Regions from separate parts of the Arthrobacter sp. efr-133-R2A-63 genome, predicted to be linked through region 2. Evidence: predicted binding sites of a transcription regulator. Region 2 holds the regulator's gene; the other holds the start of a gene.

Region 1 (13,813 bases), on a different contig from region 2:
CCCTGCCGGTGACCACGGTTTCGGTGTAGGCGCGGGACCCTGCCGGTGGCCGGACAGCAGCGCTAGGCGGTCAGAACGGACCGCATTTGCTCCACGAGATCCTGGACAACCGCGTGAAGATCGCCGTCATGCTGGGCAGCGACCCGGCGCTGGCGCTGGTAGCCGGCTCCGCGGGCGATGATCTTCTCGACGTCGGCCAGCTCGGCCGAGCAACCCAGCTTCTCGGCGATGGGCGCCAGGCGCAGCAGCGTTTCCTTCAGGTGATCAGTGACGAGCTGCTCGTTGCCTTCGGCGTCGAGGATGATGATCGCCTCCATGCCGTAACGGGCCGCACGCCACTTGTTTTCCTGGATATGCCACGGCGGCATGGTCGGAATGCTGCCGCCGTTGTCCAGGATCGTGGAGAACTCGTCCACCAGGCATTGGGTCAGGGCCGCAACGGCGCCGACTTCCTCGAGCGTGGCGAGGCCATCGCAAATGCGCATCTCGATAGTGCCCAGGTTCGGCACTGGCCGGATGTCCCAGCGGATTTCAGACAGGGTGTCGATCACTCCGGTAGTGAACATGTCCTGGACATAGGACTCGTATTCGGCCCAACTGGGGAACTGGAATGGCAATCCGGCCGTGGGCAGTTGCTGGAACATCAGGGCGCGCTGTGACGCATAGCCGGTGTCTTCGCCACCCCAGAACGGGCTTGAAGCGGACAATGCCTGGAAATGGGGGAAGTAGTTGACCAACCCGTCGAGGATGGGGAGCGCCTTGTCCCTCCGGTCGAGGCCGACATGGACGTGGACTCCGTAGATGACCATTTGCCGTCCCCACCATTGGGTCCGGTCAATCAGCTTGGCATAGCGCTCTTTGTCCGAGACGGGCTGAAGCTGCGGCGGGCTGAAGGGGTGGCTGCCAGCGCAGAAAAGTTCCACGCCCATGGGGTCGGTGACTTCCCTGACAGCCTGCAGCGAGCGGGCCAAGTCTTCCTTGGCTTCCTTGACGGTGTTGCACACGCCCGTGACTAGTTCCACGGTGTTCAGGAGCAGCTCACGTTTGATGTGCGGATGCTCGTCGTCTTCGTTGAGGTCCGGGTGACGCGACGCCACGCCACGCAACACCTCGTTTGCGACAGAGACCAGTTCGCCGGTGCGTGCGTTGACGAGCGCGAGCTCCCATTCCACCCCCAGGGTCGACTGCCTGGATGAAGCGAAATCAATCTGCACGTGGGTCCCCTCGGTATTTGCCAAAACGCCCTGAGCAATGCCCGCCGTGGGGCCGTCAGCGGTTGGCTCAAGTCTAATGCAGGGGCGGTACGGTACCGCATGGACGGATTTCATGGAAGGTAAAGCATTTTTTGCTAATGAGAATGATTTGCATATAAGCTAGTGAACATGCATCTTTCTGTTGTCAGTTCCCTGGACAGCCAATGCCGCGAAGCAGCCGTCGCCAGGCTTGGACGGACCCATCGAGATTCGGTGGTAGTCCTGCACGATCTCCTGGACGGCTCCATTGTCTTGCGAAGGATCTTCCGCGACGGCCAACTGGTGGAGCAAGCCCAAACCGCCTTGGAACATGGTTGCCTTAGCTGCACGGTCCGTCTCGATGTTGTCCCGACGGCGGAACGTCTCGAGTCTTCCGGTCATGACCACGTCGTCCTCGGCTTGCCGCCAGGTGTCTCCGTGGAGATGGCGGTGGCGGAACTCAAGCGAGGCCTGAGACGGGCCGCCGTCATTGACAACGCCGTGTTGGCGATCGATCCCTCGGGGCTGGAAGACCACATCTGGGACAAGCACACGCTGTACGAATCCGGCTTCACGGCCATGCCCGAGGACGACCGCACCAGCGGCGAATTCCTCATCGGGGAACTGGGCCATGCGGACACCGTCATGGTGCACGCCGGCCTTGAGGCAGAGCTCACCGGCTTGCGCCCGGACTCCAGCGAGGCCTGGGCACAAGGGCTGGAACTCCTTGGGCAGCTTGCGCCGCACGCCGCCGTTTCCGCCAGCGACGACGACTTCCGGCCCGGCTGCTACGACGGCGCCGAGGCCCTCGCAAGGGTGCGTCGCGGTTCCGTGCGGGTTCCGCTCGAGCAAGGGTCGGGGCGTTTCCGGACCGTGCTCCACAAAGTGGAACGCCCCCTTCATCCGGCTCGATTCCAGCAGGCGCTGCCCAGGTTGGCCGAGGGATCCCACTGGATGAGGGGCCGCTTGTGGATTGCCTCGGCTGCCAGAGTCCGGATCGCGGTGCAGGGAATCGGGCCGCGCGTTTGGCTCGAGAGCACAGGCGAGTGGCTCGCGGACGCTGGTGCCGGGCCCGTCCCCGGCGGCGAAGGCCCGCAGCACGGAAAGGCGCACCCCGACGTCGACGCTGTCCTCGACTGGCATCCCCGCTTCGGCGACCGGGGCACGGTGCTCGCCGTGACCGGACGGGAGGAAGACCTCGACGCAGCCGAAATCCGCGCACTTCTGGACGGATGTGCGCTGAGCGAAGCGGAGATGCGGCTCGGCTTCGCCGGACTCGAGGACCCTTTCGAACTCGAATCCACCCTGTAGCCGGACCATAGGGTAGCCGGGCTGCAGCCGCGGCGGAACAAAGCCGCCATCAACCAAGTCACAACCCGAGAAGGAGAACCCCATGAAAGTCAGGAATTCGCTGCGTGCCCTCAAGAAGGTTCCCGGCGCGCAAGTGGTGCGTCGGCGAGGCCGCACCTTTGTCATCAACAAGCTGAACCCGCGCTTCAAGGCGCGCCAAGGCTAGCTCCCCGTCTAGGCTGGGCAGAGAACCCGCTACGCGAAGGAAGCCCCGTTATGCCGATCCTCAACAAAGACATGACGCTTTGCATTTCACTCTCTGCCCGGCCGAGCAACAACGGAACGCGTTTCCACAACTTCCTCTACGAGGCGCTCGGCCTGAACTGGATCTACAAAGCCTTCGCTCCCGCTGACCTCCCGAACGCGATCGCCGGCGTGCGCGGCCTGGGCATCCGCGGCTGCGCCGTCTCAATGCCGTACAAGGAGGACGTCATCGCCCTCGTCGACCGCATGGACGCATCGGCCGCCGCTATCGACTCGGTCAACACGATCGTGAACGACGACGGGGTACTCACGGCCTACAACACCGACTACACCGCGATCGCCCAGCTGATCGAGCGCAACGCGATCGACCCGGCGTCGTCTGTGCTGCTCCGCGGTTCCGGCGGCATGGCCAAGGCCACCGCGGCAGCCTTCCGCGACGCCGGATTCTCTCGCGTCACGGTGGTTGCGCGGAACGAGAAGTCCGGACAATCCCTCGCGGCGCTCTACGGCTTCGACTGGCAGGCCGAAGTTGGAGAGTCGACCGCGGACGTGATCGTCAACGTCACGCCGGTCGGCATGGCCGACGGACCCGAGTCCGGCTCGCTGTCCTTCCCCGAAGCGGCGGTCGCGGCCGCGCAGGTGGTGTTCGACGTCGTCGCCCTCCCTGCAGAGACGCCGCTCATCAAGGCTGGCCGTGCGGCAGGAAAGACCGTCATCAGCGGTGCCGAGGTGGCCACGATCCAGGCGCTCGAACAGTTCGTGCTCTACACCGGCATCACGCCAACTCCGGAGCAAGTGGCCGCTGCCGAAGAGTTCACGCGGGCCCAGTAGGGCGCCGCGGGGCCGGCCTGGCGTAACCTAGTCGGCCGCTGCCGGCTCCACCACAACAGCCACCTTTTCCTCGCCGATCCTCGTGAGGACCAGGGTGGCTGTCTTGTTGCCGCGGCCTTTCGCCGAGCCCTTTCCGGCCGGCAGCAATTGTTTCCGCAGTTCCTCGGGGGTGACGGATGTGCCGCGCTTCTTGATGTCCAGTACACCGATGCCGTTGGCCTTCACCCAGGCCTTGAGGGCCTTGACGTTCAACGGCATGACCTCCAGGACTTTGTAGGCGCGCGCGAATGGGGTCTCCACCAGCTCCGGAGCGCAAATGTAGGCGATGTGCCGGTCCACCAGGTGCCCGCCCAGCCGGAGTGCGACGTCGGCCACCAGTCCGGCGCGGATCACCGCGCCGTCCGGTTCATAGAGGTACCCCTCCACCGGTCCGACGTCGGGCACCGGGCCGCCGTCGAAATCTTCGCCGCTGGTGATCTCGGCTGCGCCTTGCGGCCCGAGCACCAGTGCCGCACGACGGATGCCGGGACGGGCGACGTCGTTGAACCACAGCGTTACTTCGGTGACGTCCCCTCCCACCGAGACCCACTGCGCCTCACAGCCGCCCGGAACCGATTCGTGCGGCATCCCCGGACCCATCTTGACGCCGACCGACTTTCCGGTAGCGGCCAGCGATTCAACGAAGGACAACGGCGGCGAGAACGCCTCCGGATCCCAGATACGCTTCGTCCCCGACGACGACGTCGTGCGGCGCGCCGGATCGAGCCACACGCCGTCGACCCCGTCGAGGGGCACGGACGTAGCGTCAGTGTGCACCACTGACGCATGCGGGAAGGGCATGAGGTTGATGGTGGCGCACGCCGCGGTGGTCTCATCCAGTTCCACGGCGGTGACCTTGATGTCCATCGAGGCCATGGCCATGGAGTCGGCTCCGAGCCCGCAGCCCAAGTCCGCGACGTGCTGCGTGCCCGCCTTGGCGAAACGCTCGGCGTGCCTGGCTGCCACACTGAGCCGGGTGGCCTGCTCCAGGCCGGCTTGGGTGAAGAGCATCTGCCGGGCGAATTCGCCGAACTTGGCCTCGGCCCGGGTGCGGAGCCTGGATTGGGTGAGGACGGCGGCCACCAGCCCGGGGGAGTGGCCGTCCTTGCGCAGGCGGGCATTGAGGGCCAACGCTTCGCCGTCGCGGTACGGTCCCAAGGATGCCAGGAGTTCCCAACCCTCGGTTGTCAGCAAGGGGGCAATGTGGTCCTGGGGTGTGTCAGCCATGGGAACTAGCCTAGTGCTCGCCTGTCATACGGGGTGGAGGGGGATCCGGGAGCACTCGGGCGGATAGGGTTGATGCCATGGAAGACAACCCAGTACGCCAGCCTGACGACGCCAATGGTTCTCCCTCTGTCCCCGATAGACGTCCCTTCGCCGGAAATCTTTCCAAGTATGCCCGCCCGGCGCTTATCGTCGGTGCTTTGATTGCCGTTGTCTGCATCGCTCTCTTGATCATTATTTTCTTCCTCGATTCCTTCAATGCAGCTACCTACTCCATGACCGGAAAGAGCGTCCAGGACGCCACTGACGAGGCCCGGGAGATCCGGGACACCTATTCCGGTGCGCGCATCGGTGCGATCGTCGGGCTGGTGGTGTTCGGCGTCGTCGCGCTCGCGAGCGGCGTGGTGCTGTACCTGAACCGCGGAACCGCGCCGGCGGAAGAGTACGACGACGGCGAGGATGTCGACTTCGACGACCTCGCCGGGCAATGAGCTTCCGACCGGAAGCGGCGCTCCGGGTGTTCACCCGTGACGGAATTCTGGCACTCGCCTTGACCGAGTGCTAATGCTTACATAGAGTCTTGATTAGCACTCTCCCTAGGCGGGTGCTAATGCCGCCAGGCACTTACCGGCACCGCGACGACGGTAAGCCCGCCACGGCACCCCTGGTTTGATAGTCCATGTACTACCTCACGTAAAGGAGAGATCCGAGTGTCGGTCTCCATTAAGCCTCTCGAGGATCGCATTGTTGTCCGCCCGCTCGAAGCAGAGCAGACCACGGCTTCCGGCCTGGTCATCCCGGACACTGCACAGGAAAAGCCGCAGGAAGGCGAAGTTGTTGCAGTTGGCCCCGGCCGCTTCGATGACAACGGCAACCGGGTTCCGGTCGACGTAACCGTTGGCGACGTCGTCATCTACTCCAAGTACGGCGGAACTGAAGTCAAGACCGGCGGCAACGAATACCTCGTTCTGTCCGCCCGCGACGTTCTGGCGATCGTCGTTAAGTAATTCCCTGGATCCCGCATCGCAGATCACGTCGGACTTTTCCGGTCGAATCAGCGGTGCGGGTTTTCCGTCTTGAAAGGACACAACCATGGCAAAGCAGCTTGCGTTTAACGACGCTGCCCGTCGCTCGCTCGAAGCAGGCATTGACAAGCTCGCCAACACCGTCAAGGTCACCCTTGGCCCGCGTGGCCGCAACGTCGTTCTGGACAAGAAGTGGGGAGCTCCCACCATCACCAACGACGGCGTGACGATCGCCCGCGAAGTCGAACTCGACGACCCGTATGAGAACCTTGGCGCGCAGCTGGCCAAGGAAGTCGCAACGAAGACCAATGACGTCGCAGGCGACGGCACCACCACGGCCACCGTGCTTGCGCAGGCCCTCGTCAAGGAAGGCCTGCGCAACGTTGCCGCTGGAGCCGCCCCGGGCGAAATCAAGCGTGGCATCGAGGTTTCCGTCCAGGCCGTGGCTGCCCGCCTCCTGGAGAACGCCCGCGAAGTAGAAGGCACGCAGGTTGCCAGCGTCGCCGCGATCTCCGCCCAGAGCGATGAGGTTGGCGAGCTCCTCGCCGAGGCTTTCGGCAAGGTCGGCAAGGATGGTGTCATCACCATCGAAGAGTCCTCCACCACGCAGACCGAACTGGTCCTCACCGAGGGCATGCAGTTCGACAAGGGCTACCTGTCCCCGTACTTCGTCACTGACGCGGAACGTCAGGAAGCTGTTCTGGAGGACGCGCTCATCTTGATCAACCAGGGCAAGATCTCCTCGCTGCAGGAATTCCTGCCGCTCCTCGAGAAGGCCCTGCAGGCCGCCAAGCCGCTCTTCATCATTGCTGAGGACATCGACGGCGAAGCGCTGTCCACGCTGATCGTGAACCGTATCCGCGGCACCCTGAACGTCGTCGCCGTCAAGGCACCGGGCTTCGGCGACCGCCGCAAGGCCATGCTGCAGGACATCGCCACACTGACCGGCGCACAGGTAGTCTCCCCGGAGCTCGGCCTGTCCCTGGACCAGGTTGGCCTCGAGGTGCTCGGCAGTGCCCGCCGCATCACCGTCACCAAGGACAACACCACGATTGTTGACGGCGCCGGCACACCCGAGGACGTCGCAGCACGCGTCGCCCAGATCCGTGCCGAGCTGACCCGCACCGACTCCGACTGGGACCGGGAAAAGCTGCAGGAAAGGCTTGCAAAGCTTGCCGGCGGCATCGGCGTCATCAAGGTCGGCGCAGCCACCGAGGTCGAACTCAAGGAAAAGAAGCACCGTATCGAGGACGCAGTGTCCTCCACGCGTGCTGCCCTTGAAGAAGGCATCGTCTCCGGCGGCGGTTCAGCCCTCATCCACGCCCTCAAGGCACTGGACGAGGACCCTGCCGTCAAGGCACTGGAAGGCGACGCGGCTGCCGCCGTTGGGATCGTCCGCCGAGCCCTGACCCAGCCCCTTCGCTGGATCGCCCAGAACGCTGGCTTCGACGGGTACGTCGTCGTCGCCAAGGTTGCCGAGCTGGAAGACAACCATGGCTTCAACGCGAAGACCGCCGTGTACGAGGACCTGATCGCCGCCGGCGTGATCGACCCCGTCAAGGTCACCCGCTCCGCGCTTCAGAACGCCGCGTCCATCGCAGCCCTGGTTCTCACCACCGAGACCCTGGTTGTCGAGAAGCCGGCCGAAGAAGACGAGCACGCAGGCCACAGCCACTAATCCTGGTTGTCCGACGCAGGAGGCCCGGTCCCGTTGGGGGCCGGGCCTCCTGCGTTTGGCTCCCGGCTACCTTCGTCGCGGCATGGACGAGCCCACAGTTGGCACTCGGTATTCGCCATGTCAACGTCCAGCCAAGCATGACCTAATTGAGTGATGGATGCTTCTCGAATGGATTTTCGATTGGCACTTGTTATTACGAATCAGTAAGATTTATGGTTCGATCTAGGTCATTGAGGGGCATTGTTGTGTCAACTGCGCAAACGACGGCTACTACCAAGGAGCAACGTCGTTCCAGTGGCACCGGAAGAAAGCCGAACTTTCGCCCTGAAATTCAAGGCCTGCGCTCCCTCGCGGTGCTCATGGTGGTTACGTACCACGTGTGGTTCGGCAGGGTTTCCGGTGGCGTAGACGTCTTCCTTCTGGTGTCCGCCTTCTTGATGACATTGCAGTTCACAAACCGCTATGCGCAGCACCGGCCCATGGACCTGCTGAGGCATTGGCTTCACTTGTTCCGGCGGCTGCTTCCGGCAACCGTCGTGGTTCTCCTGGGTACTTTGGCCGCCATCTTCGTGGTCCTCCCCAAAACCCGGTGGGCAGCCTTGGTCGACCAGGTCTGGGCCTCCCTTTTCTACGTCCAGAACTGGCTCCTCCAGCGGGAAGCGGTCAACTACTACGCTGCCGACCGCAGCCAAGCGAGTCCCCTCCAGCATTTCTGGTCCCTTTCGATCCAGGGCCAGGTCTTCATCCTTTGGCCGGTCATTTTCGCGATCGCCGCATTGGTCTGCAGAAAGTACGCCCTCCGCTACAGGGTCGCCCTGACGTATGTGTTCGGGCTGATCTTCCTGGTGTCGCTCACCTACTCGATCATTGCCACGGCGTCGAACCAGACCACCGCCTACTTTGATACTTTCGCCAGGCTGTGGGAGTTCGCCCTCGGAACACTGGCTGCCCTGGTCCTGCCGATGGTGAAGATCTCGAAGAACGTCCGCGTGGTGATGGGGTGGGTCGGCGTTATCGCCATGCTGAGCTGCGGGATCGTGCTCCAGGTCCAGACGGCGTTCCCTGGCTTCGTGGCGCTCTGGCCGACCCTGGCGGCCGCCTGCATCATTGCCGCGGGCCAGACCGGCAGCCGATTCGGAGTGGACCGGATCCTCAGCTCCCGGCCCCTCGTTCGCCTGGGCGACAACTCCTATGCACTGTACTTGTGGCATTGGCCGTTGCTGGTCATCTCCCTCATCTGGACAGGGAAGGACCACGCCGGCTGGCTCTCCGGGACCGTCATCATTGCCACCGCGTTGGTTCTGGCCTTCCTGACGACCAAGTTCGTCGAGAAGCCGTTCAGGGAATGGAAGTGGCCCGAAGTGAACCGGCGACGTGCCGCCGTCGCGATCGTCGCCTGCCTCACTATCGCGATAGTGCCGTTGATCGGTTTCACGGTGCAGCAGAACGTGACCGCCAAAATCGCCATGGACCAAGCCCAAAAGGACAACCCTGGAGCCGCTGCCTTGGTGCCCGGCTACGTCAACGAAGTGAGTCCCAGCGCTGTCCTGCTTCCCACCGCTGAAAAGCTGGCCCAGGACTGGGCAAATCTACCCAGCAAATGCTCGGGAGATCTGGTGCCTTCGTCCAAACTCCTCCAAGGGGTTTGCCTTCAAAACAATCAGCCGGCCGAATCCAGCCGGACCATTCTGGTGCTCGGCGACTCCCACGCGGAGCAATGGCTGGCCGCGGTGGCTCCGGTGGCCGAACAGGAGCAATGGCGCACCTACCAGCTGCTGCTCGGCGCATGTCCGTTCACCGTGGATACCTCCGGATTGGACGCACCGTGCAAGGCCTTCAACGACGCCGTCGTCCAGCAGATCGACCAGCATCCACCGAGTGCCGTATTCCTGGTGGGGACGGCGGCATCGCCCTCATCACCCGATGAAAAGCTGACAGTGGGCCTTGAAGACACAGTGAAGATGCTCACGGGTAAGGGCATCAACGTCATCGCCGTACGGGACAACCCGAGGTTCGATTTCAACATGGCCGATTGCGTCGCGGTCAAAGGTCAACACAGCCCCGACTGCAATCCAAGCCAGGAGCAATTGCTGGCGGCCCAGAACCCGCTCGCGTCCCTTCAGGGGAAGTACCCGGGCTTGTCCATCCTGGATATGACCGATCTGATTTGCAACGGCACGGAATGTCCCGGGGTTGTGGGCAACACGTTTGTCTACTTGGACAACAACCACCTCTCCAAGACCTATGTTGCGAGCATGGCGCCCATGCTCAAGGAAAGGTGGCTGGCCGCCACCGGCTGGAGCTAGGCGCCCGGAGTCAGGGACCCCGACGCCCAGCCGGGCCCGACAACGGGAGCCCCCCGGGTGCCGTTGCTCACATTGCCCTCGCGGAATATGGGGATCGGCGGCGAGGTTCTACTATTTATTCAGAACCTTTCTGCACAGGCCAGTCCCGTAATGACGGGCTGGTCATCAGCTGCAACCCCTACCAGAGCAACCCCCCAGAACCAAGGTAAGAGGCGCACTCATGACCCAGCCCCAACACGATCCCTTTGGCTTTGTCGGCCTGACTTACGACGACGTCCTGCTGCTGCCGGGCCACACCAACGTCATTCCCTCGGAAGCTGATACTTCCTCCCGGATCTCCAAGCGGATTTCCGTCCAGACTCCGCTGCTGTCCGCCGCCATGGACACCGTCACCGAGTCCCGCATGGCCATCGCCATGGCCCGCCAGGGCGGACTCGGCGTGATCCACCGCAACCTGTCCATCGAAGACCAGGCCGACCATGTCGACCGCGTCAAGCGCTCCGAGTCCGGGATGATCACCAACCCCCTGACCATCCACCCGGAAGCAACCCTCCAGGAACTGGACGAACTGTGTTCGCGGTACCGGGTTTCCGGCCTCCCCGTTATCGACCCCGATGGCCGGCTGCTGGGCATCGTCACCAATCGAGACACCCGCTTCGTCCCGGAATCCGACTTCCCGCTGCGGCTGGTCAGCGACGTCATGACCAAGATGCCGCTCATCACCGGGCACGTCGGCATCAGCCGCGAAGAGGCCTCGCACAAGCTGGCCACCAACAAGATCGAGAAGCTGCCCCTCGTTGACGAGCAGGGACGCCTCAAGGGGCTCATCACGACGAAGGACTTCACCAAGGCCGAGCAGTACCCGCTCGCGACGAAGGACGAGGAAGGCCGCCTCCGGGTCGGCGCCGCCATCGGCTTCTTCGGCGACGGCTGGGAACGCGCCATGACGCTGATCGACGCCGGCGTCGACGCATTGTTCGTGGACACCGCCAACGGCCACTCGCAGGGTGTCCTGGACTTGATCACCCGGCTGAAGTCCGACCCCGTGGCCGCGCACGTTGACATCATCGGTGGCCAGGCAGCCACCCGTGAAGGTGCCCAGGCACTGATCGACGCCGGCGCCGACGGCATCAAAGTGGGCGTGGGCCCGGGCTCCATCTGCACCACGCGCGTGGTTGCCGGTGTGGGCGTCCCCCAGATCACGGCCATCTATGAGTCCTCGAAGGCGGCCATCCCCGCCGGAGTCCCGCTGATCGCCGACGGCGGCCTGCAGTACTCGGGCGACATCGGCAAGGCCCTCGTGGCCGGTGCCGACACCGTCATGCTGGGCTCCCTGCTGGCCGGCTGCGACGAGTCGCCGGGTGAGCTGATCTTCGTGAACGGCAAGCAGTTCAAGAGCTACCGGGGCATGGGGTCCCTGGGGGCCATGCAGTCCCGCGGCAAGAACACGTCCTATTCGAAGGACCGTTATTTCCAGGCTGACGTTTCCGGCGATGACAAGCTCATTCCGGAAGGCATCGAAGGCCGCGTCGCATATCGCGGCCCGCTCTCCTCGGTGGCGTACCAGTTGGTGGGCGGCCTGCGCCAGACCATGTTCTACACGGGTGCTCCGACCATCGCAGAGCTCAAAGCACGCGGCAAGTTTGTGCGCATCACTGCGGCCGGGCTGAAGGAGTCCCACCCGCACGACATCCAGATGACCGTCGAGGCCCCGAACTACGGTTCACGCTAGGCGCCATTCTTCCCATAGGCAGTTCAAGTGAGCCCGCCACCTCCCTCCAGGAAGGTGGCGGGCTCGGCTGTTTTCGCGGCAGCCCCCGCCGTCATGCTGTACGTCACCCTGCCGGAAGATCGCGGTGCACTGGGATAACCTAGAGCAGTGACTTATGAGATTGAGATTGGCCGTGGCAAGCGTGGGCGTCGTGCCTACTCCCTGGATGACATCGCGATCGTCCCCAACCGCCGGACGCGCGACCCCAAGGACGTCTCCGTCTCATGGCAGATTGATGCCTACAAGTTCGAGATGCCAGTGATCGCCGCACCCATGGACTCTGCGATGTCTCCTGAAACGGCCATCGCACTTGGCCGGCTGGGCGGCCTGGGCGTGCTGGACCTCGAGGGTTTGTGGACGCGCTACGAGGACCCCCAATCCGTGCTGGACGAGATCTCCGCCCTTGAGGATGAAACGGCCAGCCCGGCGGTCACTCGGCGCATGCAGGAGCTCTACAAGGCTCCCATCCAGCCCGAACTGATCACCACCAGGCTCGCGGAAATCCGGGCTTCGGGCGTGACCGTGGCCGGATCGCTGACGCCGCAGCGCACCCAGGAGCACTATAAAACCGTGGTTGCCGCCGGCGTCGACATTTTTGTCATCCGGGGCACCACCGTCTCGGCCGAACACGTCTCCAAGAACCACGAGCCACTGAACCTCAAGCAGTTCATCTACGAACTCGACGTGCCGGTGATCGTCGGCGGAGCCGCCGGGTACACCCCGGCACTGCACCTCATGCGTACTGGTGCGGCCGGCGTCCTGGTGGGCTTTGGCGGCGGCGCGACGACCACAACGCGCCGTGCGCTCGGCATCCATTCGCCCATGGCATCCGCCATTTCCGACGTCGCCGCAGCCCGCCGCGACTACATGGATGAATCCGGCGGACGATACGTGCACGTGATCGCCGACGGCGGCATGGGCAGTTCGGGTGACATCGTCAAAGCCATCGCCATGGGCGCCGACGCCGTCATGCTCGGCAGCGCCCTGGCACGTGCCGAAGAAGCCCCGGGCAAGGGCTGGCACTGGGGCCAGGAAGCCCACCACCTTGAGCTGCCCCGCGGCGACAGGGTCAACGTCGGCACTGTCGGGCCCCTCGAAGAAGTACTCTTCGGACCGGGCCACCACACCAACGGAACGTCCAACCTGATCGGAGCGCTTCGCCGTTCCATGGCCACCACCGGCTATTCGGACCTGAAGGAGTTCCAGCGCGTCGACGTCGTCGTCTCGCCTTACTCCGGGCGGTAGCGCCCATTCGGCCGCTTGAGCAGTCGCGCGAAAACCCTGCCCAAGCCCGCGGACAAGAAGTAGTGTGGGGAACTACGGGCTTTGTGCGATGGGAGGCGTCCAATGAGCAGTGTTGCAGATGGTTCGCAAAGGGATGATGCATCCAGCGGTGCATTGAGTCCAGACGCGCGGGCCAGATCCATCGACGTTCTCAAGGGCACCACCGAGCCTGGCAAGGAACTCGACATCCTGATCGTCGGGGGAGGCGTGGTCGGGGCCGGGGCGGCGTTGGACGCCGTGACCCGCGGCTTGTCCGTTGGCATTGTCGAGGCCAGGGACTGGGCTTCCGGCACGTCGTCGAGGTCCTCGAAACTGATTCACGGTGGCCTGCGCTACCTGGAAATGCTGGACTTCGCGCTGGTCCAGGAGGCCCTCCAGGAGCGCGGACTGCTGATCCAACAGATCGCACCGCACCTCGTCCGGCCGGTCCCGTTCCTCTACCCGCTGACCCGGCGGTTTTGGGAACGCCCGTACGTTGGTGCCGGGATCTTCCTCTACGACGCGCTCGGCCTCACCTCCGGACACAGCCGCGGTGTGCCCATGCACAAGCACCTCTTCCGGCGCGGAACACTGAGGGCAGCCCCCAGCCTCAAGAACGATGCCTTCGTCGGTTCCATCCGCTATTACGATGCGCAGGTCGACGACGCCAGGCTGGTGGTGAATGTCGTCCGCACCGCGGCACATTACGGAGCGCATGCCGTGAACAGGATGCGCGTGGTGTCGTTCGTGCGCGAGGGCGAACGTGTGGTCGGTGCGAAGGTGGAAAACCAGGAGGACGGCAGCATCATCGAAGTCCGCGCCAAGCAAGTGGTCAACGCCACCGGAGTCTGGACGGACGAGACCCAGGCCATGGTGACGGACCGCGGCCA
Region 2 (9,493 bases):
GCAGGTCCACCTGGGTGATATCGCCCGTCACGACCATCTTCGAGCCGAAGCCCAGGCGGGTCAGGAACATCTTCATCTGCTCTGCGGTGGTGTTCTGGGCTTCATCGAGGATGATGAACGCGTCGTTGAGCGTGCGGCCGCGCATGTAGGCAAGCGGTGCCACCTCAATGGTCCCGGCCGCCATGAGCCGCGGGATCGATTCCGGGTCCATCATGTCGTGCAGGGCATCGTACAAAGGACGGAGGTACGGGTCGATCTTGTCGCTCAGCGTTCCCGGCAGGAAGCCGAGGCGTTCCCCTGCCTCGACGGCAGGCCTGGTGAGGATGATCCGGCTGACTTCCTTGAGCTGCAAAGCCTGAACGGCTTTTGCCATCGCCAGGTACGTCTTGCCGGTGCCCGCCGGGCCGATCCCGAAGATCACGGTGTTGTCGTCGATGGCGTCGACATAGTTCTTCTGGTTCAGCGTTTTGGGGCGGATGGTGCGTCCGCGGCTCGAAAGAATGTTGTGGGTCAGGATTTCCACGGGGTTCTGCAGGGACTGGCTGCGCAACAAGGAAACGAGCTGTTGGAGGACGTCCGGTGTGATGACCGTCCCCTTGCCGACCAGGCCGCGGACTTCTTCCAGGAGGCGCATGATCCGGGGAACATCGCTTGACGGGCCGCTGAAGGAGAGCTCGTTGCCGCGCACATGAAAGTCGACACCGGGGAACTGGGCTTCGATGTAGCGCAACGCCTCGTCATGGCTGCCAAGGGTCTGAACCATCTGATCCGAGTTGTCGAAGATGACAACTTCCGTCCGGGCGCCCGGGACAGAGTGCGGGAACTCGGCCGGACCTGTGTCAACGCTGCCGGCCTTGGGCCGCCCGTTCAATGATTCTGTCATAGTGCTGGCCTTGCGGCCTGTGCTCCTCCGGCTTGGTGATGTCCATCGATTTTCTCCGATGTCCGTGTGCTGGATGGGCGCAGGATCGCGGGCCTCGGATTGCTTTCAATCCTACGCCAGCCAGTCTCCCGGATGGTTCCGGGCCGTGCCCGTCGGGGCTGCAGGGCGGCGGATCCGTGCGCTTTGGTATCAACTCGGCATCGACCTCGTATCAATCGGATTGCAGTTCGCCGCCGGAGTATCGAAACGCCAACCGGCGCCCGCGGGACTATGACAAGCTGATTCATGGGCAAAAATGCCCCTGTGCCCGAAACCGGGCGCACGACTCCCCCGCACCACAGCGGCAGAACACGAGCAGGAATCCACCATCACCAGGCCAGCCGTCACTCCACACGGCACTCGCATCCGGAAACGTTCCGCCATGCTTGTGACCGCCTTGACGGCTGCCATGTTCCTGTCGGGTTGCATCGCAGATCGCACGGGACAGGGTTCCACGACGCCGATCCCCACTCCGACAGTCGCCCTGCAGGCGGCCCCCGACAGCAATGCTCCGCTCGAAACGACGCAGGCCTCGAACAAGATCCCTGTGTATTGGATCGGCCGCAGCGACACTGACACCTTCCTGTACCGCGAATTCCGTGACAACCCGGGCAACGAGAACCCCATCACCACAGCCCTGCGGATCATGATGTCCCAGAAGCCGTTGGATCACGACTACTTCACGCCGTGGCAGAATCCGAGCAGCCTGGCGACCACGATTTCCGGTAAGAACGTTGTCACGGTGGATGTTTCCCGTGACGCGTTCAATTCCAATCTCGACGGCGGGATGGCGCAGCGGGCGATCCAGCAACTCGTCTATACCGCCACTGCCGCGGCAGCGAGCTCAGGCCTCATTGATGCCGGACAGCAGATCAAAGTGGCCATCCTGGTGGACGGGCACACAGACTATATGGCGTTCGGGCAGGTCAAGCTGGGCGACCCCATGGTCCGCGACGCCACCGTGGTGGCACCCGTGTGGATCATCGACCCGCAGGAGGACCTGACCTTGCCTGCCGGTCCGGTCAAGTTCAATGGTCGGAGCACGGACCCCTCGAAGAAACTGCACTGGCAAATCCTTCGGGAGAACTCAAACGGCGACAAATCGTCCTACTTGGCCGGGCAGACCACCGCTTCGACCGTACCGGGACAGGGTGGCGTCTTCAGCCTCACCGTGGGGCTCGGAGCCGGCCGCTATGAATTGCGGGTCTCCTTGGTCGGTCCCAACGACGCCGACGTCGCGACGGATACCCGCTCCTTCAACGTCCGCTGATCGAGGGGTCTTCCTACCAGCGCCCTAGAATGTCGCTGGCCAGTACGACGGCGGCAGGACCCGCCGTCGACGAGCGAAGCACGTGGTGGCCCAAGAGCGCGGTGACGGCGCCGACGTCGCTAAGCTTGGTCACTTCGCGCGGTGAAATGCCGCCCTCCGGGCCGACGATGAGCAGGACTTCCCGCCCCGCGTCGGTGTCCTCGCCGGAAATCCCGCCGCGCCAATTCTCCAGGACGTCGCGCAAGGGACGTTTCGCGTCCTCGTGAAGGATGATCGCCAGGTCAGCCGCGGCTACCGCCGCAGCCAGCCCGGAGCCGTCGACGGCGGCACGCACCTCGGGAATCCACGCGCGCCGCGCTTGCTTGGCGGCCGCGGTGGCGACGGATTGCCACTTCGCGTGGGCTTTGGCGGCCCGGTCGCCCTTCCAGCGGACGATGGAACGCTCGGCCTGCCAGGGCACGACGGCGTCAATACCGAGTTCCGTCGCCGTCTCGACGGCAAGCTCGTCACGGTCGCCCTTCGCCAGCGCCTGGACCAGCACAAGCCGCACGGCCGGGCGGCCTTCCTCCTGGACGGCGGAGGCAAGGACGGTCAAGGTACCCTGCCCGGATCCGGCCACGGTGCCCGTGAGCCGCTTACCCGCACCGTCGGCGATGTCGACCGCTTCGCCGATTTCCAGGCGCTTGACCGTGACAGCGTGCCTGGCTTCGGCGCCGTCGAGCACGAAAGTGTCACCGGTGCCGAGTCCGTCCAAGGTTCCGGCAGCGGTGAAGAATACGGGGTTGCTCACCGCTACAGGTTACCGAGCTTGTCCCGCAGCTTCGCGAACATACCGCCGCTGGCCACGAGCTTGCCCTCGGTGAACTGCTCTCCGCGCAATTTGGCCAGTTGGCGGAGCAGGTCTTCCTGGGCGGCGTCTAGCTTGCCGGGCGTCTCCACATGCAGGTGCACCTTGAGGTCTCCCCTGCCGTAGCCGCGCAGGTGGGTGACGCCCAGCCCGCGAAGGGTGATGACTTCGCCGGACTGGGTGCCGGACTTGACGTCGATCTCCTGGGGGCCGTCGAAGGTCTCAAGCTGCAGTTCCGTGCCCAATGCCGCGGCGGTCATGGGAACACTGAGCGTTGCATGAAGGTCGTCGCCTTCACGAAGGTAGGTGGAATCGCCGTTTACCCGGATCTCCACGTAGAGGTCGCCGGGAGGCCCGCCCGCAGGACCTGCTTCGCCTTGCGACGACAGCTGGATGCGGGTTCCGGTGGCGACGCCGCCCGGCACCTTGACGGTCAGCGAACGGCGGCTGCGGATGCGGCCCTGGCCGTTGCATTCATTGCAAGGATCCTTGATGATCGAGCCGAAACCTTCGCACGATCCACACGGTGCCGCGGTCATGACCTGGCCGAGGATCGAGCGCACGGCCCGCTGGACCTGGCCCGAGCCGCCGCAGATGTCGCAGCGCTCCGGGTGGGTGCCCGCGCGGCAGCATGAGCCCTCGCACGTGGGGCAGATGACAGCAGTGTCCACCTCAAGCTTCTTGTTGACGCCGAAGACAGCCTCGCGCAAGTCGATGCGCACACTGATGAGGGCGTCCTGCCCGCGACGCATACGTGATGCGGGCCCCTGCATGCCGCCACCTCCTCCGCCGAAGAAGGTGTCGAAGATGTCCTGGAACGCGAATCCCTGGCCTGCGTAGCCGCCGCCGAAACCGTTGTCCGTCCCGTTCTCGTTGCCTGTGGCGTCGTAGACGCGGCGCTTCTGGGGGTCGGAGAGGACCTCGTAAGCGTGGGTCACGGCTTTGAATTCCTCCGCAGCGCCGGCCCCGGGGTTCACATCGGGGTGGAGCTTACGTGCAAGCTTGCGGTAGGCCTTCTTGATCTCCTCGCCGGTTGCTTCCGACGAGACGCCCAGAACGTCATAGTGACTGCTCAAAGTCGGTATCTCTTCCTTTATTACGGGTACACTGCGTTTCTTGCGGGGCGGTTCCAGCCGAAGCCGTCAACCGCCCAGAATGCGGGAAAGGTAGCGTGCGACGGCCCGGACGGCCGCCATGGTGTTGGGGTAGTCCATGCGGGTGGGTCCAAGAATGCCGATCTTGGCGCTGCTGCCCGGACCGTAGCCCGTGGCAACCACCGAAGCCTCGGAGAGGCCGTCATAGGGGTTTTCGCGGCCGATGCTCACCGTGACTCCCCGGGGGTCTTCCGCCATGTCCGACAGCAGCCGCAACATGACCACCTGCTCCTCGAGCGCTTCGAGGACAGGGCCGATGCTCAGGGGGAAGTCCACGTTGGAGCGGGCCAGGTTGGCCGTGCCGGCCATGACCATGCGTTCGTCGCGGCTCCGGTCGGCGAGCCTTTGGAGACCGTGGGCAAGGGCGCCTGCAAGGTTCCGGAGCGCCGGCGGGCACAAGGCCACCACCGAGGGCAGGACTTGGGACATGAGGTCGAGCTGTGAGCCAGCAATGCTTCCAAGGAATCGCGCGCGCAACGTCATGAGCTCTTCGTCGGCAGTGTCCGCTGCTGCGTGTACAACGCCTTGTTCCACTTTGCCCGAATCCGCGATCAGCACTACCAGGACCTGGCGCGGTGCCAAAAGGACAAACTCGATGTGCCGGACGCGTGCGCGGCTCAGGTGGGGATACTGGACGACGGCGACCTGGTTGGTCAGTTGGGACAGGAGCCGGACCGTGCGCTCCAGGATGTCCTCGACGTCGTCGGGGCCCTCAAGCAACGAGTGGATGGCCCGGCGCTCGGCAGCCGACAGCGGCTTGACCTCGGAAATGCGGTCCACGAACAGGCGGTAGCCCTTGTCCGTGGGGATGCGGCCTGCACTGGTGTGCGGTGCCGCAATGAGGCCTTCCTCTTCCAAGAGGGCCATGTCATTGCGGATGGTGGCGCTCGACACTCCCAGATGGTGCCGTTCGACCAAGGCTTTGGAGCCGACAGGCTCGCGGGAGTGAACGTAGTCCTCCACGATGGCGCGTAGCACTTCAAGCTTGCGTGGTTCGCTCACTGCCCACCTCCATTCAACAACCGGTACTTCTACAGTTAGCACTCAACATGCCCAAGTGCTAACAAGTCTAGTATGAGCCACCTCGTTGTTAGCATTGGTACCGCTCGCGGCGAACATGATGCCCGCGCGGTCCTGCGGAATTCCAAGGACCGTGACCGATCCCTTAGCGCAAAGTGGTGTGAAGACCGTGTCTTACGACAATTGGGGCCCGCAAGACCTCTCCTCGCCGGCCAAGCGGCAACTGCCTGAAGTGCCCGTTGAACGCGGAATGGTGCTCGAGGACGTGCAGTCCGGTTGGGTCGGGGCCGTGACCAGGGTGGAGAAGTCCGGAGGCATGCACATCGTGGTGCTTGAGGACCGGCGGGGAAAAGCGAAATCGTTCCGGCTTGGTTTCGGATTCCTGCTGGAGGGGCAAGCGGTGAAGCTCCTCCCGCCGGTGCCGCGCGGGGCGGCCGCAAAGGGCGGATCCCAACCGGGCAGGACGGCGTCGGGTTCCGTCCGGGTGGCCGGCCAGCGGGCCCAGGTCGCCAAGGCAAGCCGGATCTGGGTGGAAGGCAAGCACGACGCCGAACTTGTGGAAAAGGTCTGGGGAGACGATCTGCGGGTGGAGGGCATCGTCGTCGAGCCCTTGCACGGCGTGGACGATCTCAAGGCGGCCATCGCCGCCTTCTCCCCCGGCCCTGGCCGCCGGCTCGGAATCCTGGTTGATCACCTGGTGCCGGATTCGAAGGAGTCGCGCATCGCTGCCGACGCCATGACGTTGCCGGGCGCCAAAGGAAACGTCCTGATCGTCGGTCACCCGTATGTGGACGTCTGGCAGGCAATCCGGCCCAAGGTGCTGGGGATCGAACAATGGCCGACCGTAGCGCGCGGCACGGATTGGAAGACCGGCATCCTCAGGTCGTTCGGTTGGCCGCACGAGACGGCCGAAGACGTGGGACTGGGTTGGCAGAGGCTTCTGGGCGCCGTCCATAGCTACGCCGACCTGGAAGCGTCTTTGCTGGGTCGCGTGGAGGAAGTGATCGATTTCCTGACCGTCGCATGATGGTTTGGATGCCTCCGGGCCCGGACGTGGTCGTCCGATCCCGTGCCGAGCAAGTATTCTGGGACAGCAACACCGCACCTATAGCTACTCGAAGGAAGAAACTGTGGCAGACAACGCTCCTGACGATCGGGACGGCACCTCGGGCCAGTCCCAGTACCACGGCGTTCCTGCCAACGCGCTGCCCTTGACCGCCTCGGAAGACCGGCAGTGGGCAACCTTGGCGCACTTCGGCGGGATCCTTGGCTGCGTGCCTTCGCTTCTGATCTACCTGATCTTCCGCGAACGTGGTCCGTTCACGGCCCAGGAATCAAAGGAAGCCCTCAACTTCACTTTGCCGCCGACGATTGCCGCGGTGCTCGCCAACATTCTCGTCTTGCTCCCGGTGGTGGGAAACCTGTTCGCGGTCCTTGCCACGGGAATCTGGGTCGCGGTGACCTGCTTCTCGGTGTCCGCTGGAATCCGCGTCAACCACGGACAGCCGCACCGCTACCGCTTCAACCTGCGCTGGATCAAGTAGCCGTTCTTCGCGGGTGCCTATGACGGTTCGCGCGCCCGCCGTCCGCGCCGGACGTTAGTCCGGAAGGATCCGGCGGACCACGGCATCTGCGAGCAGCCGGCCCTTGAGGGTCAGGACCAGTCGTCCTTGGAAGGCCGCTGCGGGTTCAACCAGGCCGTCGGCAATGAGGCCTGCGACGGCGTGACGGCCCACTTTGTCGAGCGCGTCGACTTGAAGCCCGGTGCCGAGCCGCGCCTCCAGCATGATGCGTTCCACTTCCCGGGTTCCGGCGTCGAGCGTTTCGCGTCCAGCGGCCGGTGAGGCCCCGCTACCAAGCCTGTTGGCATAGGCGGTGGGGTGCTTGACGTTCCACCAGCGGACGCCGCCCATGTGGGAATGCGCACCGGGCCCGATGCCCCACCAATCGTCTCCCCGCCAGTAGGCAAGGTTGTGTTTGCACGCCTGTTCGGGAGTGCGGGACCAGTTGCTGACCTCGTACCAGTCCAGCCCTGCGGCGCTGATCAGGTGGTCGGCGAGTTCGTACTTGGCGGCGTGGTCGTCGTCGTCGATCCCGGGAACTTCTCCGCGCCGGATCTGTGCGGCCAGCTTGGTGCCTTCTTCCACAATCAGCGCATAGGCGCTGATGTGGTCCGGGGCGTAGGACAAGGCGGTCTCCAGGGACGCCTGCCAATCAGCCATGGACTCACCGGGAGTGCCGTAGATGAGGTCGAGGCTCACGGCAAGGCCGGCGTCGCGCGCCCACTGGACCACCAAGGGGACCCGGCTCGGTGTGTGCGTGCGGTCCAGGACTTTGAGCACATGAGGTACCGCCGACTGCATGCCGAAGGAAATCCGCGTAAAGCCGGCGTCGGCGAGCAGCCGGAGGGACTCCGGCGTCACGGAGTCCGGGTTGGCTTCAGTGGTGACTTCGGCTCCCGGTTCCAGGCCCCAGCGCCCGACGGCGGCCGTCAGGATGCGTGCCAGATCTTCAGCAGGGAGCAGGGTCGGGGTGCCGCCGCCGAAGAACACGGTGCTCAGGGGGCGCTGCGGCAACCCGGAGCCATCCATGGCCCGGACGGCGAACTCCACTTCCGAAATGGCAGTAGCAGCGTAGGCGTCCTGGGAAGCGCCGCCGCCAAGCTCCGTGGCCGTGTAGGTGTTGAAATCGCAGTAACCGCAACGCACGGCACAGAAGGGTATGTGGACGTAGAGTCCAAACTTCCGTGAATCGACGCCGTCAAGCACTTGCGGCGGCAAAAGGCCATCCGCAGGTGCCGGATCCCCGAGGGGAAGAACGCTAGGCACAGACGTCCCCTCGTGGCTGTCCTGTACGCACCGCTACAGCGTGCGCCGGTCCCGCAGTGTTCCGGGCGAACAGCCGCATTACTTCCTGGCCTTGTCCTTGGATTCGTCGGTGGTCAGGGCGGCGATGAAAGCTTCCTGTGGAACTTCCACCCGGCCCACCATCTTCATGCGCTTCTTGCCTTCCTTCTGCTTTTCCAGAAGTTTGCGCTTACGGGTGATGTCACCGCCGTAGCACTTGGCAAGGACGTCCTTGCGGATGGCGCGGATGCTCTCACGGGCGATGATTCGCGAACCGATGGCTGCCTGGATGGGCACCTCGAACTGCTGGCGGGGAATGAGCTCGCGCAACTTGCCCGTCATCATGACGCCGTAGGCGTAAGCCTTGTCGCGGTGGGTGATGGCGCTGAAAGCGTCAACCTGCTCGCCCTGGAGCATGATGTCCACCTTGACCAGGTCGGCGACCTGCTCGCCGTCGGCCTTCCAGTCCAGCGAACCGTAGCCCCGGGTCTTGGACTTGAGGATGTCGAAGAAGTCGAAGACGATCTCGGCCAGCGGCAAGCGGTACCGGATTTCCACGCGATCCTCGGAAAGGTAGTCCATGCCGCCCATAACGCCGCGGCGGCTCTGGCACAGCTCCATGATGGCGCCCACAAACTCATTGGGCGCCAGGATGGTGGCCGACACCATCGGTTCGCGGACTTCGGCGATCTTGCCGGTGGGGTATTCGCTCGGGTTGGTGACGTGCAGGACCCGCTTGTCCTCCAGCGTGACCTCATATTCCACGTTGGGAGCAGTGGAGATGAGGTCGAGGTTGTACTCGCGCTCAAGGCGCTCACGGGTGATTTCCAGGTGCAGCAGGCCTAGGAAGCCCACGCGGAAACCGAAGCCCAAGGCGGCAGACGTCTCCGGTTCATACACCAGCGCTGCGTCGTTGAGCATCAGCTTCTCGAGGGCATCCCTGAGCACGGGATAGTCCGTGCCGTCCAAGGGGTACAAGCCGGAGAAGACCATGGGCTTGGCATCGGCGTAGCCCGCGAGGGATTCCGAAGCGGGCTTGGCGAGGTTGGTCACCGTGTCGCCGACCTTCGACTGGCGGACGTCCTTCACGCCGGTGATCAAGTAGCCTACTTCGCCGACGCCCAGACCCTTGGAGGGGGTGGGTTCCGGAGAGCTGACACCGATCTCCAGGAGCTCGTGAGTGGCGCGGGTTGACATCATCTGGATTCGCTCGCGCGGGTGCAGCATGCCGTCCACGACGCGGACGTACGTGACCACGCCGCGGTATGTGTCATACACGGAGTCGAAGATCATGGCGCGGGCCGGTGCGTCGGGATCGCCGACAGGGGCTGGAAGATCGCGGACGATCTTGTCCAGGAGGGCCTCAACGCCGACACCCGTCTTGCCTGATACGCGCAGCACGTCCTCCGGGTCGCCGCCGATCAGGTTGGCGAG

The links. The regulator HrcA, encoded in region 2, represses chaperone genes, less so after heat shock. The targets are predictions, from matches to a motif close to TTNGCACTCGNNNNNNNCGAGTGCNAA.
Region 1: the regulator HrcA is predicted to act here: its motif matches at 5,419-5,445, upstream of groES (co-chaperone GroES).

What each region holds. Positions count from the first base shown of each region.
Region 1 covers NZ_JARVRG010000053.1:17,313-31,125, forward strand. The annotation lists gene tsaD (tRNA (adenosine(37)-N6)-threonylcarbamoyltransferase complex transferase subunit TsaD) at 1-29, shown strand, start outside; gene QRN45_RS20385 (glutamate--cysteine ligase) at 63-1,214, opposite strand; gene QRN45_RS20390 (GTP-binding protein) at 1,383-2,543, shown strand; gene ykgO (type B 50S ribosomal protein L36) at 2,626-2,748, shown strand; gene QRN45_RS20400 (shikimate 5-dehydrogenase) at 2,799-3,617, shown strand; gene QRN45_RS20405 (THUMP-like domain-containing protein) at 3,645-4,883, opposite strand; gene QRN45_RS20410 (hypothetical protein) at 4,961-5,371, shown strand; gene groES (co-chaperone GroES) at 5,591-5,887, shown strand; gene groL (chaperonin GroEL) at 5,973-7,583, shown strand; gene QRN45_RS20425 (acyltransferase family protein) at 7,829-9,889, shown strand; gene guaB (IMP dehydrogenase) at 10,110-11,621, shown strand; gene QRN45_RS20435 (GuaB3 family IMP dehydrogenase-related protein) at 11,769-12,905, shown strand; gene QRN45_RS20440 (glycerol-3-phosphate dehydrogenase/oxidase) at 13,008-13,813, shown strand, end outside.
Region 2 covers NZ_JARVRG010000017.1:53,624-63,116, forward strand. The annotation lists gene QRN45_RS08365 (PhoH family protein) at 1-883, opposite strand, end outside; gene QRN45_RS08370 (GerMN domain-containing protein) at 1,305-2,192, shown strand; gene QRN45_RS08375 (16S rRNA (uracil(1498)-N(3))-methyltransferase) at 2,206-2,982, opposite strand; gene dnaJ (molecular chaperone DnaJ) at 2,985-4,115, opposite strand; gene hrcA (heat-inducible transcriptional repressor HrcA) at 4,182-5,195, opposite strand; gene QRN45_RS08390 (DUF3097 domain-containing protein) at 5,383-6,240, shown strand; gene QRN45_RS08395 (DUF4870 domain-containing protein) at 6,344-6,757, shown strand; gene hemW (radical SAM family heme chaperone HemW) at 6,812-8,041, opposite strand; gene lepA (translation elongation factor 4) at 8,120-9,493, opposite strand, start outside.